3 regions of the Acetobacterium wieringae genome follow, and region 2 is predicted to be linked to each of the others. Evidence: riboswitches for the same ligand, from Rfam matches in the RefSeq annotation. Region 2 holds a riboswitch; each other region holds the start of a gene.
What was found. Region 2 has a riboswitch for cyclic di-GMP ahead of CHL1_RS05065 (flagellar hook-length control protein FliK). Riboswitches for the same ligand answer to the same signal wherever they lie in the genome.

Region 1 (6,263 bases), 1.1 Mb from region 2:
CGATATAATAACTTAGCACACTGGTTCTCTTAATCAACCTTTGCTGTCAGCAGATTAAAATTATTGGTAGCCACGGAAAAATCAGAGCTGGAATTCAGTCGCTGGAATCCGCTGTAAGAATTATCAGATACTTGAATCTGGGTTCCTTCGGGATTATAAATCAGGTAAGAGTAGGATGCGCCGCTATTGGTAAAGGTATTGTTTCGCAGCACGGCCTGTGATCCCACACCTCTGAATCCGATACCGTATTTGTCGATACTGCTGTACTGGAAGCTGGAGTTTTCAACCACGACATTGGTTGTCTTGGAAGTGCTGCTGGCACTGATTAACGGAATTTTATTGACATTTGTAACGTTCATTCCAGAGATCGTGGTATCCTTCACTTCTCCGATAAACCAGTACAGTGCACCGGCCATCCCGGTTGAGTCAACGGTAACATTGCTAATACTTGCCTGATAGCTGTTGCCGATGCTGAATGCGCCAATATCGGTGGTTGTTGGCTTGGCACCACTGATGTTGACATCGCTGATGGTTAAGCTGTTGGCATCAGCAATTTTGAATCCCAGACCGCTGCCAGTGATGGTTAAGCCTTTAACTGTGACGTTATTGGCACCAGTATTGATGTGCATCCCGACAACGCTGTTCTTGACACGACAATTTTCAAAGACGATGTGATCCGGTGGGGTTGGGAATTTTTCATTACCAGCTACAGCAATACCGCCACCAGGGGCATTATTGAACTCGACGTTTCGAAACAGGAAATTGCTGTTATCGCCGCGAATATAAGCTGCATGAAGCCATTTTGTTCCGCCATCATTGGCGTTAAGAATACTGTCGGTCATGGTTAAGTTGTTAGTTCCGGAAATCTGAATGGGCATCCCGGTTTTATCAATTTTAAGATTGCTGACGGTGACTCCCTGGTTGCGGCTGCTTCCGGATTGTCCCATTTTCAGGCCCACATACATACTGTCCATCGAAACATCTTTGATCGTCAGATTGCTGATGCCCTGGAAAAACATTCCCTGTACATTGCTGATCATGCTGTTGGCATAATAGTCGGCTCCAGCGATGGTGTTCTGGGATTGTAATGTCAACCCTTCAAGGGTTACGTTTGAGATATAAGCATCCGGATTCGACCATAAAATATTTGCTACGGCCGACGGCTGTGGCGCCATATATAAAGTGGCACCATAACCGCTGATTCTGGTATTGTTCTTGACTTCCAGTTGACTGGTAACCACATAGGTTCCTGCCGGAACTGTCAAGGTAACGTTTTTACTGCTGGCATCATTAATGGCATTTTGAATCGCTGCCGTATCATTGGTGATGCCATCCCCTTTTGCGCCAAAATCTTTGACACTGACTCCCTGATTCACTGGTGTTGTTGGTGGTGTGACAACTGGTTCAGTCACTACGGGTTCAGTCACTACGGGTTCAGTCACTACGGGTTCAGTCACTACGGGTTCAGTCACTACGGGTTCGGTCACCACGGGTTCGGTCACCACGGGTTCGGTCACTACGGGTTGTGTAACTGTGACAGGTTTTTTAGGAGGTCTGACTCTGGCTGCAAATGCCGAATTTATTGGCATAACACTAAATAACACAAATAATGTGACTAAAAAAACAGATATTTTTTTCATGATGGTATTCCTTTCGGTAGCCGGCTGCCATTTTACAGGCCCTTAGCTTTGCGTCCCAACTTTTCAGTTAGTTTGCCTTTTTCGTTGAATAACGATGAATTGCAAATAAAAAACTTCCCTTTCGGTAACTGGCTGCCATTTTACAGGCCCTTTAGCTTTGCGTCCCTATTTTTCAACAGGTTTGCCTTTATCGTTGGAAAGTGATTCCACGATCAATATTAAAATTTTGTAATCGCTTTTTTTGAGTATGTTACCTTCCTTTCGGTAGCTGGCTGCCATTTTACAGGCCCTTTAGCTTTGCGTCTCTGACTTTCACCAAATTTGCTTTTATCGTAGAAAATAAACGGCACCTTAAACAACTCCCCAAATCAAATTGATTTGTTAAGTATTGTTTTATACGTTCCATTTTTTGAATCGCACTTACATACAATCTCTTAACTGAGCAAATATTCGAATATTAAAATATTTGCTTTTCTTGGGCTCACTATATCACATTTTTGGATACTAGTCAATGCCTTGTTTAACTTTTTTAAAATTTGTTTTTGCCAGAGCTTCAAAACCGTCACATGCGCTATATGTTGATGCCAGAAATATTCTGTTCCAAGATATGGTATCTCTTCGGATCAATTGCTATTCTTGCCAAAATGGCTTAATTGTCAGATATTTTTGATTTCAGAAATCGGTAGTTTGTGATGCAACTCATTTTATTTTTTTAACTTAACGCAGATAAATCACATTTTTGGGTAATAAATAAATGTACCCAATCAGTCTTTTTTTACACGAAACTTTGTATCGGGAGGCGCTAAATTATGTTTAAAAATTTCAAATCACAACTGATTAAAATGGATGCACGATTGTTCAATGGTACTCTCAAGGCATTTTATATAAAACATATCCAGTATAAAGGCAAAGCATATTTTTTAACCAAAGAATTATATTTTCCACCACATACAACTGCGAACAAGAGCGTCCGGATGGGTTCTGCTGGCGAATTATTAGCGGTTGGCGGCGATCTAAGCCCTGAACGAATTATTTTTGCTTTCAAAAATGGTATTTACCCATCATCACTTGTTGATCAGCCAATTTTATGGTGGACTTCAGAGATCCGTTGTGTTTTGTTTCCTGAGCATCTTCATATTTCAAAAGTCATGTGGCGTTTAATTAAGCACAACCATTTTCACCTGACCGTGGACAAAGCGTTTGATGATGTCATCAATGGCTGTACCGAATCCCGAGAAGCGTACACCTGGCTCACCCCTGACCGTAAAAAATCGTGTTGCACTTTACATGATTTAGGTTACAAACACTCCATCGAGGTTTGGCAAGATGGCAATCTGGTGGCCGGATTGTTTGGCTTCTCATGCGGCTCATATTTTTATATCTCTTCAATGTTTACACGTGTTAACCACGCTTCGAAATTTGCCATGATCGCCTTGACCATTCGACTGGAAGAATTGAACTGTACGATGATCGATTGCGGAACCTGGCCAACCGATCATCTCAAAAGCATGGGCGTCGTCACAATCGAGCGTGACGAGTTTCTGAAGCGATTAGACCAAAGCATCAATGTTCCTGCAATTATCAATAACTGGGAAGAGCTTTTTGAAAACTGGGACTTTTGCCAAGCCGTCAAAAATCACTTAGTAAAAAATAACCTCGATCCGATATCTTGAATTCTTTTAATGTCGCAATGATCTAATTGTGGCCTTCAACCAGGTCATATTCTGTTAGCATCGCTTTAATTCGATCCCTGGGATTAAACATCATCACATCAATGATCGATAAGTTTGGCACAAACTGATAATAAAATTGTCGGTATTCTAATGTCTCCCTCGTTTTAATAAATTTAAGTTCAATACCATTTTCTGCAAATTTACGTTTTGAATATAAATCCATTCCACCGATCGAATTTATGTAACGTTTTGCCTTCAATTCTTTGCACACATAAATAACTGAATCCTGATAATCTAGTTCCGGTGATAATAAAAAGGAGGATTCAATTAATATTTCTGTTTCAATGTCCAGAAATACACAAATTTCTTTTATACTATTCGTCAGGAACTCTGCAACGTTATTATTGCTAAAATTCACAATCACTTCAATTAAAGGATAAATCAATTTGAATTCCGGAGCTTTCCGGTATGAATTCACAATTTTATTCAGGAATGCACGCCTTCCCCTTGGGTCAGATTGCATTACAAAGTTCCGTTTATTGATGTCGAGGAAAGAACTGTCTCGATTTAATGGTAATGTGATCAGTAAAGGTTCGCCATTTAATAAAATCCGGTTTCTGTTGATCCAGCCTTTCCTGATAAACTGCACATCATCTGCAATCACAAAATAATCTGAACAATTAATCATTTGAAAATATCCAATATAAGGAAATAAATAAGGTTGCATGATTGAAACATCCATTTTGATTCCTCGCTTTTTTTACTTTGACTCGTTTTTACTTTCCGGGAAATTTGGGAGAATTTGATAAGAATTATCATGCAATTCTGCGCCTGCGTGACTTGCATTCATTTTGCACTCATTAAAAATGTGTTGTTGATAATCACTCATCAAAGGGATCTCCATTGCCAAAACCCGGTTCAGATTTCTCAGCTAAAATAACGAATAGTCATCCAGCATTCTGTTTATCTCTGTTGGTGAATTAAACATCATCACATCAATGATTGAAAGTTTTTCTTCAAATACCGGACGGCGTTGGGGATAGCGCTTTATCTTCACCGAGTGAAAATGTATTTTTATCCCAGACTTTTCGTATTTTTCAGGATTAAAAAATGAAAGCCCTCCAATCGGATTCCAGTATTCCTCCACATTTCCAAATTTTTTGCAGATATTAAGGGCCCACTCATCCGGTTCATTGGCTGGCTCAATTTCCAGGTTCATTTGTGAAAAAATCTCTATATTTTTTTTGATCCCCAGATAATCACAAACACAGTTCATTGTATTATGATTTAAATAAGTAATACTTTCCGTATTAATCGCCAAAGCTCTTTCGACCACCGCCATGGTCTCCTTGTAGAAGGGGGCTTTTTTTTTATAGTGATTCAATTGGCAAAGGATATGATTTCGCCAGTCTTCGTTATTTCTGATTGACACATCTTTTATTTTTGCAAGGTGTGAAGCTTTTACCAGCGGTACGCAAATATATTGGACTCCTTCGCACGGTTTTAAAATTCGGTTTCTTTCAATCCACCCATGCCGAATAAACTGAACCGTATCAAACAAAATAAACCGATCAACCTGCTTTAACAAACTAAAATATCCCAGGTAGGGAAAAAAATAGGGTTGCATTATTCCAATGATCATCTTATTCACGCTTCCTTCGATTGTCCAACATCTCCTTTGCGGTGACCATTAGATATGTCAGACATTCAAATTTAAGTAATTTTGCTATTCCAAAATAAATACAGATTCCGACACCTACCTGTAGTGTCAGGGTTATTAAAGGACTCATATTAAGCCATAAAAAACAATAGATAATCCCACCCATTGCCAAAGATAATAACAGCGATGGCATAACATCCTTCAATTGTTGTACATAACTGTAATCCAATAGCTTCTTATTGGGATAGGCATTGATAAACGATGAGGCGACGCTGCTAAAAAACATCCCGGCAGCAATCGCATAGATACCATATGCGAGTGAGACTCCTAAAATCGTTAAGCTGACAACATTTTTAATAATCTCCAGTTTTAAAAATATATCACTTCGGCCCAAGGCATTGATTGCCTGGAGATTAGCAGTGTGAATTGGTAACAAAGCAAATGCTGCACAGGAAATCTGCAAGAATGGGACGCAGGGTAACCATTTATCAGTCAAGAGAATTGTGACCAGTGGTTCGGCAATCACTGCCAATCCAACCATCATCGGAAAGATAAAAAAGGCACTGGTCACAATCGCTCTTCTGACCATTTCCTTGACTCGCTGTCGATTATCCTGTTTAAGGGCCAGGGCAGGAAACATGACCGATTGGATTGATCCATTTATATTTGAGACAATCAATGATGGAAATTGCTGACCCCGATTAAAATAACCCAGCATCGCCGGATTATAGATTTTTGCGATGAACAAGCTTTGAACATTATTATAAAGCATATTAATAAGTGCGGAAACTAATAATTTCCATCCAAATGAAAAAAGGCCTTTCAAGCTTTCCAGAGAAAATAAAAACCCCGGTCGCCATTTTACTGTAAACCAAAGAATCCCCGCCACCATCAATTGATTCGTAAGTTGCTGGGCTACCAATGCCCAGGCACCAAACCCATTGTAAGCCATCACGATGCCGATAGTTCCTGACCCAACAACAGCTCCTAAACTACTGTAAAACAATTTTTTAAATTCCAAATTTCTGGCAACAACAGCATTTTGAATCGAATTTAAACCACCTAGAAACAAGGTGGTCGACAAGACTCGCAGCAGTGGTATAAGCATTGGATTCTCAAAAAAATCGGCAATCAGCGGCGCCGAAATGAACAGGATTGCATAACATAGCCCCGCAACCACTAAACTTAAAAAAAACACAGATGAAAAATCAGTTTCATTTGCATCCTGCTTCTGAATAAGTGCGGTATTAAACCCATACTGAACAAAGACATTGGCAAACGAGATGAATA
Region 2 (6,263 bases):
ATTTGTAAACTAGAATGAAGAATATCAAATACAAGCCCTGATGTCAACCTAAACTTTTGTTATTTAAACGAACTTCGTTTTCATTTCTTGAAATAAAACCTCAATGACAAAGAAAATATTGTTAACGTGGTTGATGATAATAATGAAACGATAACAAAAAAGAAAATTAAAAAAATTAAAAAAAGGTTCTCTTGCCCATTGGTTAATGTTAAAATTATGTTAAATTCAAAAAGGTGATATAACTCAGAGGAATATAGTTACCCTGGTTAATATTAAAAGATTGAGTTGCGATAGCTGGTCTTTCGTGATGTTTATTAATTTTGAAATAAATGTTACCTTAATCAATGATTATTTTGGAGGAAATAATGACGTTAGAAATGCTGATTGGCCTTTTCGGAGGTTTAGGGTTATTTGTTTTTGGGATGCACATGATGAGCGAAGGCTTAAAAACGGTGGCCGGAACAAAAATGAAAAAACTACTGGAAGTTTTGACCAATAATAAGGTCAAAGCGATACTGGTGGGAACCGTTGTCACAATGATTGTTCAGAGTTCCAGCACCACAACAGTGATGGTGGTTGGTTTTGTCAATGCTGCATTGATGACACTTACCCAGGCGGCTGGGGTTATTCTCGGTGCCAATATTGGAACAACAGTTACTGCTCAATTAATTGCTTTTAATGTGACGGAACTCGCACCCGTTTTTATCGGCTTTGGTGCCCTGATAACGCTGTTCAGTTCCCGCAAAAAAAATCGGGATTGGGGCAGTATCATGCTTGGTTTTGGGATCTTATTCTTTGGTATCGCTGCGATGTCAACGGCAATGGAGCCACTCCGGGAGAGTGAGGATTTCATTTATCTGTTGTCAACCTATGGAAAGAATCCACTACTGGGAGTTCTGATCGGAACCCTGATCACTGGTATCATACAAAGCAGTAGTGCCTCCATTGGTTTGCTCCAGGCACTGGCTTTGTCAGGGGTATTTGCCAGTATTGGCGGAACCGGTGCGATCCAAATCTGTATTCCCATTTTAATAGGTACCAATATTGGAACCTGTGTGACCGCTCTGATTTCCTGCATTGGTACCTCCACAGCTGCAAAAAAAGCGGCCTTTATCCACCTGTTTGTTAATGTATTTGGAGCTATCTGGGTGATGATCCTGTTGGTCGGAATGGACAGCATCATGGCGACTAATCCCATTTATGAATTCATTGTCGGTATTTCCGGCGTATTTATCAGTAGCAGTGGTGAGGTGGTTCCTAATGTGGCAAGACAAATTGCCATGGCGCATACCTTTTTTAATGTAGCCAACACCATTGTGTTATTTCCCCTGATTGGTTATTTTGTCACCTTTCTGGATCGGATCTATCCGGAGAAAGAAGAAGAAAAAGGATTGCAATTGGATGATCGATTGCTCAATAATCCTTCCGTTGCTTTAGGTCAGGTTGTCAAAGAAACAAATCGCCTGGCCGAAATGAGTTTTAAGAATTTTAAAATTGCCTGTGAATCCATCATGGATGGGAATGAAAAGCTGGTTGAAGAAATAATCAAGCGGGAAGAACGCATTGATGAATTTCAACAGGGCATCGTGGAATACTCGGTTAAGCTTTCAAACGAAAATATGTCAGAAGAAGAAAATGACCGCCTGGCCTTTGTCATGAAAGGGAGCCATGATCTGGAGCGAATTGGCGATCATGCCATGAATATCGGGGAGCTGGCTGAAATGCGGGCGACTAACAAAATCATCTTTAGTGATATTGCCAATCAGGAAGTGTTAAATTTAATCAGTTTGACTTCCAACACCCTCAGGGATATGGTAGAATTAATGGAAACAGAAGAGTCAAGCTTATGCTATAAAATTCTTGATGAAGAAGAAGAAATTGATGAAATGACAGAAAGCTTAAAGGATGACCACATCCGTCGCCTTAACGAGGGAATCTGCAATCCTTATGCCGGAGTCATTTTTCTGGATCTGTTGACCAATATTGAACGGGTTGGTGATCATGCCTCGAACATTGCCCAGGGTATTTTGGGCTTAAAACTGCATCAGGGGTTGATTGCCAAAGATGATTATGACAATGAAATGGAAGATAGTCAGCAATAAATACAACCAACCAGATAGGGTCGTAACATAGATAAATACAGCTAAATAGAGGTATTTACAAGAAATTTACCTTAAGAAAAGTAATATTTTCATTGACAATGAGAGGATTATATCGTAATATTATAACAACCTAATATTGGCATACTTATTGAAAAGTAAGGACGCAAAACTACAGGGTCTAAATACAATGGTACATGACAGCCAGTTGCAATTAAGATGGTTATAACCATAATGAGCAGCGGTATTGTCGCTGCTTTTTTTGTCAGAAATTAACCATAAAATGAGTTGCAGGGTTTTCCTTGACTGTTATATAATAATGGCCGGTTTGTTTTTCAGGAAAGATTCTTTTAGCGGGAATAATTGTTATTTAAAATAGGAGTTTTCTTAAGATCCAATTTAATTTGTGATTTAGATGTTTACTGCGGTTATTTTGGCTTATATAGTATACATATGATTATCACAGCCGTTTCGGCTGTTATAATAAACGAACAATTTGAATTGTTCGATCATGTTAGCGGTATGATTGTGTATCGGTAATAATCAAATTTACGAAGGGAGGTAGGCAATGAATTTAGAGTTTCAAGCGACAGGAAGGTCGACAATGGCAGGATTGAGAGGGATGAGTGGACAATCAGAAAATCCATCCACCAGTCAGACAAGCGGACATGAAAAAAGCGCCCAATTTAAGGATTTGCTGGATCAGTCAAAACAGACGATCAACCATGCGGATCATCATGCGGAGAAGGTTCGAAAGAATCAGCGGGAAGCCAAATCGATTGCGGAAAACAATCGACGGCAAAGCGATCAAACATTGGTAAAAGATGGTGAAGTCACGACTGTTGATGATCAAGTTGAAGAACCAAAGATTGCGGAGCAAAAAAGCGATGAAGAACGGGGAACAAGTTCTTTATCAACACTGGATTCAACACAGTTAATGGCTATCCAGAGTTTTCAGGGAGGTATCGAAACAGCGCTGACAAGGCTTAACCTGAAATTAGGTATTCAAGGAGTTGAAGAGCCGGAAGCTATGGGTGAACAGGGGCAAATGCTCACCGTGACAACGGAGAGTAGTCAGCCATTACTGTCACCTGCGTTAGAAGGTATGTTACCGTTTGAAGAAATCAGGGAAGAAGTCACACCGGTAGTGGTGCAAAACAGTGAACGTTTGAATGATGGAACGGTTTTCGAAATTAAAGGCGAACCGGAGTTGCAAAAAACCGTTGGGTCTGAGTTGGATTTAGTTGATGTTACAACCAATAGACGCAACCCGGATCAGGAATTGGTTAGCCAGTCAATCAAAGTCGATGGTTCTGATTTACAGACCGTTGATGAAAGCCAACAACTACAGGGTAATCAACCGTTGGAAAACAAATCTGAAATTGCGGTTGATGGAGCAAACAAACCTGTTTTAACGGAAGAATCTGAGGCCGATCAATTTAAAATCGATGTTCAAACCAACCAGATCAATCAAACAGAAAAACAGAGTTTGGGTGAAAATGGTGTTCAGGAAATTAATATGGCCGGGGTTAATTCAAACAAAAGCGCAGAAGTTCAAGTAACGACCAAAACAGAGGTCGCTCAGCAGGTTCAGCAGAAAATTCTTCAGAATTTCGAACCCAACAAGCCCATGGTATTTCAAATGACCCTGTCACCAGATAATTTAGGCGATATTGATGTCAAATTGAGTTACGATCAGGGAAAACTGATCATTGATATTATGGCTGTCAGCCAGGAAACCCAAAAACTGTTGGGAAAACAAATTAATCAATTGGTTAGAGGTTTGGCGCTTCAGAATGTTCAAGTGGAAACGGTGCACTTAAATACCCCGGTAGAACAAAGTGGCGATAGTCAGAACGCAGCATTTATGATGAACAATGGTTCTGATCCCAATCAAAATCAAAATCAGGCTCTGTTAAGAGAACGGTTTATTAAAAACAGCGGGGTATTAAACAGCATCACAACAAATGGTGATGAAGACGAACCGGTATTAATTCCCCAGAATCTCCAGAACTATACCAACCACCGTGTGAATTACTTGATTTAAGGAGGAAAATATAATGGCGATTGATAGTATTAATAATTATTTAAGTACTGCAGCAACGACATCAGCAACAACAGCTACTTCGACAAAGAAAACCGGCACATCGATGGATATGGATGATTTTCTCAAGTTGATGGTGGCCCAGTTGCAGAATCAGGATATGAATAATACCGCAGACACTTCGCAATATACAACCCAGATGGCCCAGTTTTCGATGGTGCAGGCCTTGACTGAACTGAATGAAATGACCAAGACAGTCTATTCCATGAGCTTGATTGGAAAAGAGATTACGCTGGCAGAAAACGCTTCAGATGGTTCGCTTCATGTTGTTGCCGGGACAGTAGAAGGTGTCAATTTATATAATGGTGACGCTCAGGTGATTGTGAATGGTGTGTCTTACCCGATGAGCAGTATTATGGAAGTGGCCCAGGCGAAATCAGAATAATTGACATTTAGTGTTTAAGAAGAGGTGATCCAATGGCGGACAGAATCAATGGAAATTTTTATCGGTTAAATGATGCCATCATTCGACAAACCGAAAAAATAACCAATCCCACAAATCAGGCCTCAAAAGTCACGAATCCGGAAAAAAGCGAAAATAGCTTTCGTGAGCTTCTCGATCAACAAATAAAAAACAGTGTCACATTTACCAAACACGCCAGTATCAGAAAAGAACAGCGTAATATTGAAGTGTCTGACAGTGATTTGGAAAAGTTGGGAGATGCCTGTGACAAAGCTCAGGAAAAAGGGATTGGCAATGCCTTAATTATGATGGATAATTCAGCATTTATCGTCAATGCGGCAGATAAACGAGTTATTACCGTAATGGACAAAAACGAAATGAAAAATAAACTATTCAATGATATTGATGGTGCCGTGTTTATATAGTTGGACCTCGATGAGGAGACTGGAAGCTTTGACCGACAGATAAGCTTCGAACGGCACAGAAAGGAATCAAAAATGATCAGATCTTTATACTCAGGAATTTCCGGGATGGCAGCCCACCAGACCAAATTAAATGTAATTGGTAACAATATTGCCAATGTTAATACTTACGGCTTTAAAGCCAGTCGAGTGGTCTTCAGTGATGTGCTTTATCAGAATTTATCAACCGCTACTGAGGCAACCAACACGACTGGCGGGACCAATGCCAGCCAGTTGGGTTATGGTGCCAAGGTTGCCAGCATTGATATGCTCAATACTATTTCCTCTGGAGCCAGCACCGGTCGAGCCCTGGATGTCTATATTGCCGGTGAAGGCTACCTGGTTGTACAACCGGAGGCCGGAGCAAACCGCTATACCCGGGTTGGTAATTTAAAATTTGATGCCTTGGGAAATCTAACCGATGGTGCTGGTAGCAAGGTTATGGGGATACCACTGGATGTGGATAACAATCCTGTTCTTGATGCCAATGGAACTTTGGCAATTGATGACCTTCAGGCAATTAACGTTCCACCAGCAGAACTGGCTAAATATACCGGTATCACCATTGGTAAATCGGGCGAGATTACCGGGATCAAAGCTGGGGATCCAGAATTTACGAAAGCGACAGGAAATACGTGGTTAAATGGAATGACGCTTCCGACGGACTCCAATTATACAGGTAATGTTCAACTGGCAGTTGGAGAGATGGTGAATATCGATGCTGCCAGTACTGAAATAGCAGCTCTTTCAATTGAGCCAACCGCAGATGTTGTTGGAACATTGACATTGACGAAAACTGGTAATGTGTACACACTGGATCCAGCAAACCTTACACTTAAAGACGAAACAACTCCAATAACAGGAGACTTGACAGGAACGTTATCTTCAAGTGGGATTTTAACGTTTGCAAATCTGCCTGGACTTAAAATTGATACAACAAAACTAGTATCGGCTGCTGCAGATTTAGAAAGCGGTGTGGATATTGGAACAATCGCTTTAGATGGTTTTACTTCAGTAGTAGCAACGGTTAAAAACCAGGGAGGTGTAACAGAATACCTAAGAACACCCCAAGGTACGGACATTGAATTTGATCCGACAACAGATAGCAGTGTCGTACTTACAAGTACAACGGGTGGCACAGTTACTTTAAATGTAGATCCAACAGCATTTGACACGATTGTCCAAAATTTGGATAC
Region 3 (6,263 bases), 860 kb from region 2:
AGCCCAACCTGCGGGAAAACAAAAAAACTGAGTAACGCCGGGGCCATCAGGGCGATAATCAAACCATTGGGGATGGTCATGGTATCAAAGTCGATCATCGTAATGCAGATTAAAATCGCCCCGGCGGAAAACACCACCAGCCACGCAAAGGAAAAACCGTAGACCGCAAAAACCAGCACTGCCAGCAGCCCGCTAAACAGTTCCACCAGGGGATAGCGGATGGATATAGGCCCGCCACAATCGGCACATTTACCCCGCAGCCAGAGATAGCTAAAGACCGGAATATTGTGATAGCCCTTGATTGGAGCATTACAATTCGGGCAAAAGGAGCGACCTTTGGCCACTGAAACCTCCCGGGGTAAGCGGTAAATGACGACGTTAAGAAAACTACCGATAACGATGCCGATGACAAAAATATAGAGATAAAGAATAAATTGAATCAGTAAAACCATCGGCGTTTTCCTTTCGCATTAATTTTCTTTAGTAACTTCGAGGTTTCCGGGAGCATAGCTGGTGACCCGACCGCCCCGGCGATAGATAATATGATCAATGGTGGCATCCCGGTTTTCATCGACTACGGTGATGATCGCATCCTGATTGACCTCAACGCCAATATAATCAAGCAGATCAGCCTGCACCGGCACCTGGTAGTGACCAGTCGCCGCCGACTCAATGGCTCTGGCCTGGGCGGCCAGATAGACCAGCCGGGCATTGGCGGCATCAGTGCTGTGCTGGCTACTCAGCACCAAACCCGCAATAATCACCACCACAAAAAACAGGATGCTGACCGCCGCCAGGGGAAACCCCCGATCAAAGGCAACCAGCTCGTTTTTGGCAGGAGGAAACTGATATTTGGCAATTGGGTTCACGGTTTACCTCCCGGAGATGTGAAGCTGCCAATCGTAAAATTTGACAGCGATGATTGACGACAAAACGTTGGTTAATTTTACCATGTGATCCGCCGGATTGGCTTAAAGGAATGTAAAAATTTGGCTTTTTTAGCGGGAGTTGGTAAAGAACTCACCAATTGACGATGCTGTTAGTGCCGTTCGGTTATAACTCTTTTTAAGCAAGTCAATGACTGGCTTGAAATCTCTTAAGCCGGAAATCACAAATAAAAAATCTCCCCATCCCCCGCAAACCCGATGACGGGCTTGCGCCTGGGAGGGAGAGAAAATATCCTATGGCGCATAGGACTCACGTTAAATTTATTTAACAGCGGAACTTGGTTTTAGTGGATCTAACGTTACACCATCTTTTGTGTATGTAACTTCTGAAACACGTCCATTCGCATCAACTTTGACAGTCCATGTTGAATTATTTGTTGTAGCACCAGTTCCAGTTGTGTTCGCAACTATATCGCCATTTAAGTAGTTTTTCAATTCTAAAGCAACGCCAGTTGCCCCAGAAGCGCTAACAGCCGCTGAACCAAGATTAGTAGCTTCTGATTCTACAGGTAAATCGCTCGTTATAGTCATACCCAATGCAGTTCCACCCGCCTTCAAACCTTCTTTTGCAAAATGCTCTGTAGCGATTGCCTGTGCTGCCACGTAAATCTCCCGCTGTTCCGCTATTGCCGCTTTTTTCTTTGCATCATTCACAAATCCCAACATTGCCGGAATCGTAAATGCCGCCAAGATCGCCAAAATCACCAATACCACAATAATTTCCACTAGGGTAAACCCTTTTCTGCTTTTCCGTATCTTGTTAATTAACTCCATTTGCATTTCTCCTTACACTTCGTTTTTGCTTTATATGATCATCTGCGCCGGCGATGACTTCTATACGATACTTGTTATCAGCTAAGAATGATTATCTCACACTCTCTTGTTTTTTGCCTTAATCCTGCTCCCCTATTGTCAATTTTGGGCTCAAAAAAAACCGCACTGATACCGTGCGGCAGCTGGCTGTCGTAGCGTGGCGGTTAATTGGACTAACCACGGCTGTAGACCCTGTAGCTTTGCGTCCCAGGGTTTCCCCTGTTTTGCCTTTTTCTGATTTTACTTAGGTTTAATCTTAGTTGATACCCATTAAAAAGTCAAGTTAAAGTTTACAAATTTGTGACAATTCTTACCCCAGTCTCTGCATAAAGGGACTCTTAACAGGCATAAAAAAAATCCAACACTAACAACTGCTGTCCTATTTGCTGGCGTTTCAACCACCATCATAACGTCGACCTTGAAGCTTTGCGTCTTAGACTTACATCTGTTTTTTTAGCAACCCACCCTGAATTACAGCGTTTATAAACCGTTCTTTTGTAAAGGAATTGCGGGGAATGCATATACAGCTATTGTGCTTTTGGTAATATCGTCGAGTAAACTTGAGTTTGGCTGCAACATAACTTTGTTCGGGCGGTTGATAGCCGCCCCTACGCATTTGATGCCCAAGTTATCGTAATGGCCCGGCTATCGTCCAAAATACTGATTAAACTCCTGCTTATCACTGGCCCACTCAAGGCCGACCTCGTAGCTGATTTTCTGATCCCGAACCAGCATGGCCAGGTCCGCATTGAGGGTTTTCATGCCATCGCGGCCACCGGTTTGCATCACCGAGGCCAGCTGGTGGGTTTTATTTTCACGGATCAAGTTCAGCACCGCATCGGTACCGATTAGGACTTCCAGAGCGGCCATCCGACCAGAACCATCGGCCAGGGGCACCAGCTGCTGGGTGACAACCCCTTTTAAAATGCTGGACAGCTGGGTGCGGATCTGCTGCTGGCTGTGGGGGGAGAAGACATCAATGATCCGGTCGATGGTATTGGCAGCGCCGATGGTATGGAGGGTCGACAGCACCAGATGGCCGGTTTCGGCCGCGGTGACGGCGGCCGATACCGTTTCGTAGTCCCGCATTTCGCCCACCAGAATAACATCCGGGTCTTCCCGCAGGGACGAGCGCAAAGCGGCGGCAAAGGAGTTGGCATCGACCCCGATTTCCCGCTGATGAACAATGCTGTGCTTGTGGGTATGCTTATACTCCACCGGATCTTCTATGGTTAAGATATGAACCGCCCGGTTGACATTGATATAGTCAATCATCGAAGCCAGGGTGGTGGATTTCCCGCTGCCAGTGGGCCCGGTAATCAGAATCAGGCCCCGGGGCTCCGATGCCAGCTTGCGGATAATCGGTGGCAGCTTGAGTTCCTCAAAGCTGGGGATGGTATCGTTAAGGAGGCGGATGGCGGCGGCATAGCTGCCCTGCTGTTTATAGATGTTGACCCGTTGCCGCAGCCCTTCCGGGGTAACATGGCAAAAATCCAGGTCACTTCCATCTTCCAGCTTTTTGCGCTCCGCCGGGGTCAGAATGCTGAAAATCAGCTGTTCGATCAGCTGCGGGTTGTGCTCAAAATCGCTCTGATAGAGGCGACCGTTTTTTCTAAAAACCGGGGGCAGGTCCCGGGATAAATGAATGTCTGAACAATCGTTGCGGCGACCATAGTTGACCAGATCTAAAAAACGCATTCTCAGGCTCCTCCTTATTCTACATAGTATGATAATTTAAGAAATTCTTCCATTGAGGTGATTCCTCGGATGGTCAGATTGGCAACACTTTTTCTAAGCGGAATCAGCTTACCAGTTTGTTCCACATAGTTATAAATATCCTCAATCGGTTCTTTTCGGGAAATCAGATTGCGGATGGTTTTATCAATCGCCAAAATTTCATGGATGGCAGTTCTGCCTTTATAGCCGGTATTATTACAAATATGGCAGCCCCGGCCCCGGTAGAGGGTGGTGAGCCGGGGTTCTCCCAGCAGCTCTCTTTCAATTTCTGAAGCAACATAGGCTTCCCGACAATTGGGACAGATTTTCTTGACCAATCGTTGGGCCACCACCCCGGTCAGGGAGTTGGCCACCAGATAGGGTTCGACGCCCATGTCCTGGAGCCGAACTACCGCCGACACGGCGTCGTTGGTATGGAGGGTGGACAGCACCAGATGGCCGGTAATGGCCGAACGGACAGCAATCGAGGCGGTTTCGGTGTCCCGAGTTTCACCGACCATGATAATGTCAGGGTCCTGCCGCAGGATCGAGCGGAGTCCCACATCAAAGGTCAGCCCGGCCAGAATATTGACCTGGGTCTGATTGATCTTGGGCAGGTTTCGTTCCACCGGATCTTCGATGGTGGCAATATTGACATTTCGCTGACTGAGCATTTCCAAAATCATATAAAGGGTGGTGGTTTTGCCACTACCGGTGGGGCCGGTAATATAGACCACCCCATGGGGGCTTTGCAGCATCTGGAGGATTTTCTGATAATCCCCATCGTTCATCCCGAATTGACCGGCATGATCCAGGGGGACGTTCATGCTTAAAAACCGCATGACCATTTTTTCGCCGTAGACGGTGGGAATACTGGAGCTGCGGACATTCATTTCAACCCCATCGATGCGGATCCGGAAATGGCCATCCTGGGGTACCCGGCGCTCGGCAATATCCAAATTGGAAAGAATCTTGATTCGGGCAATCAGCGACTGATGAAGATTATTGGCCAGGGTCAAATAATCAACAATCAGGCCATCGATCCGCAACCGGATAATGGTTTCTTTTTCAAAGGGCTCAATATGAATGTCACTGGCCCCGGCATTATGGCCTTTTAACAAGACCGAATTAACCAGATTGACAATCGGGGCGTCGCCCTCATTGGTGAGGATATCCTCAACAAAAGACAGGCTGCTGCCCTCGACGGTTTTGTTGGCAGCTTTGGCAGCTTTTTTGGCTTCAATTTCGGTATAGGTTTTGCGGATGGTCTCGAGAATCACTTCCCGGGTGGCCAGCACCACATCGATGTTCATATTGGTAATCAGCCGCAGATCCTCAATGGCATAAAAATCGAGGGGATCATTCATGGCCACCACCAGGTGGTTATTTTCTTCGCCAATGGGAATCAGGGTATATTTAAAGGCAATATTCTGGGGAATTTTTGCGGCGGCTTCCAGATCGATGGGAGTATCATTTAAATCCAGCACCAGTACATTCAGCCGTTTGGACAGAGCCGTCAGCAGCTGATCCTCGGTGACATAACCATATTCAACCAGGATCGCTCCCAGTCGCTTGCTTTTATCGACCTTCTGGTAGGCCAGGGCTTCCTGAAGCTGTTCTTCCCGGATAAAGCCGGCGTTAATTAAGATATCACCAATACGAATGTTCTTAGTTTCCATTATCTTCCTTTTCCAATACCTTCTGGCATTTTAAAAAATCTGTTCTTCAAATTCAAAAACCGTCATCGGCTTGCCAAAATAATAGCCCTGGATAATATCGCAGCCCAAAGACCGCAGCAGATCGACCTCGGCTTCGGTTTCAATCCCTTCGGCCACCACCGTCATCCCCAGTTTTTTTATCATCTTAATGACAGACTCCACCACAATCAGATTCTGCTCCCGCTTGAGATGACTGTTGAAAAAACCCTGATCCATTTTAATGACATCCAGGGGTAAATTACCCAGCAGATTGATGGAGGAGTAACCGGAGCCAAAATCATCCATGGCCATTTTAAAACCGTAAAGACGAAAAGCTTCGCCGATCTCAATCATTCGATCAACATTTTCAAAGATGCTGGATTCGGTCAGCTCGATTTCCAGATTGCTGCGCTTGATCCGATACTGATTGGTAATGTTTAAAACCCGTTCAACAAAATCGCTCTGTTTAAGATTCTTACGGGAAAGATTAACAGAAATGGAAATTTCCGGATAACCGTCTGTTTCCCAGCGTTTCAGAATGCGACATACTTCTTCCAGCATAAACATATCCAGCTTTTTAATAAACCCGGTTTGTTCAAAAATGGGAATAAACTCCCCGGGTGAGATCAGCCCTTTGTGGGGGTTTCGCCAGCGTACCAGGGCTTCACAACCACAATAGCGGTTGGTGTGGAGATTGTACTTGGGCTGCAGATACATTTCAAACTCCTGGTTTTCCAGGGCATCTTCCATCTGATCGATAATTTCTTTTTCTTCGCCAATTTTTTTCCGGAAAGCATCGGAATAGAAAAACCAACGCTGGTTCTCCGCCGTCTTGGCAGCAATCCGGGCCATGTTGGCCTTTTCTCGGATTTTTTCCAGATTCCCGGTTTTATCTTCAATGATATAAATACCAAAATGACAGGACAGCTTTTCCTTAATCCCGATAGTCTCTCGCCTGTCATTTAAAATCTGGATAAATTCTTTAATCCGTCGGGTTATTTTATCCTGATCGTCACAGACGCAAAGAATCGCAAAATGATCGCCCGAAACCCGGGCATAGGTTTCCTGCTTGGCCATCCGCTTTTCCAGA

Region 1: linked by a shared signal. The riboswitch ahead of CHL1_RS10235 (glycoside hydrolase family 55 protein) and the one ahead of CHL1_RS05065 (flagellar hook-length control protein FliK) in region 2 are both predicted to bind cyclic di-GMP.
Region 3: linked by a shared signal. The riboswitch ahead of CHL1_RS00870 (type II secretion system protein) and the one ahead of CHL1_RS05065 (flagellar hook-length control protein FliK) in region 2 are both predicted to bind cyclic di-GMP.

What each region holds. Positions count from the first base shown of each region.
Region 1 covers NZ_CP097897.1:2,108,426-2,114,688, forward strand. Annotated here, with positions in the region: gene CHL1_RS10235 (glycoside hydrolase family 55 protein) at 30-1,640, opposite strand; cyclic di-GMP riboswitch class I at 1,653-1,727, opposite strand; cyclic di-GMP riboswitch class I at 1,761-1,836, opposite strand; cyclic di-GMP riboswitch class I at 1,901-1,976, opposite strand; gene aat (leucyl/phenylalanyl-tRNA--protein transferase) at 2,450-3,313, shown strand; gene CHL1_RS10245 (WbqC family protein) at 3,336-4,055, opposite strand; gene CHL1_RS18355 (hypothetical protein) at 4,074-4,202, opposite strand; gene CHL1_RS10250 (WbqC family protein) at 4,245-4,955, opposite strand; gene CHL1_RS10255 (lipopolysaccharide biosynthesis protein) at 4,957-6,263, opposite strand, start outside.
Region 2 covers NZ_CP097897.1:1,031,630-1,037,892, forward strand. Annotated here, with positions in the region: gene CHL1_RS05060 (Na/Pi cotransporter family protein) at 366-2,102, shown strand; cyclic di-GMP riboswitch class I at 2,231-2,315, shown strand; gene CHL1_RS05065 (flagellar hook-length control protein FliK) at 2,704-4,146, shown strand; gene CHL1_RS05070 (flagellar hook assembly protein FlgD) at 4,160-4,588, shown strand; gene CHL1_RS05075 (TIGR02530 family flagellar biosynthesis protein) at 4,621-5,031, shown strand; gene CHL1_RS05080 (flagellar hook-basal body complex protein) at 5,104-6,263, shown strand, end outside.
Region 3 covers NZ_CP097897.1:175,463-181,725, reverse strand. Annotated here, with positions in the region: gene CHL1_RS00880 (prepilin peptidase) at 1-452, opposite strand, end outside; gene CHL1_RS00875 (hypothetical protein) at 471-869, opposite strand; gene CHL1_RS00870 (type II secretion system protein) at 1,209-1,721, opposite strand; cyclic di-GMP riboswitch class I at 1,896-1,999, opposite strand; gene CHL1_RS00865 (type IV pilus twitching motility protein PilT) at 2,406-3,458, opposite strand; gene CHL1_RS00860 (GspE/PulE family protein) at 3,473-5,155, opposite strand; gene CHL1_RS00855 (bifunctional diguanylate cyclase/phosphodiesterase) at 5,186-6,263, opposite strand, start outside.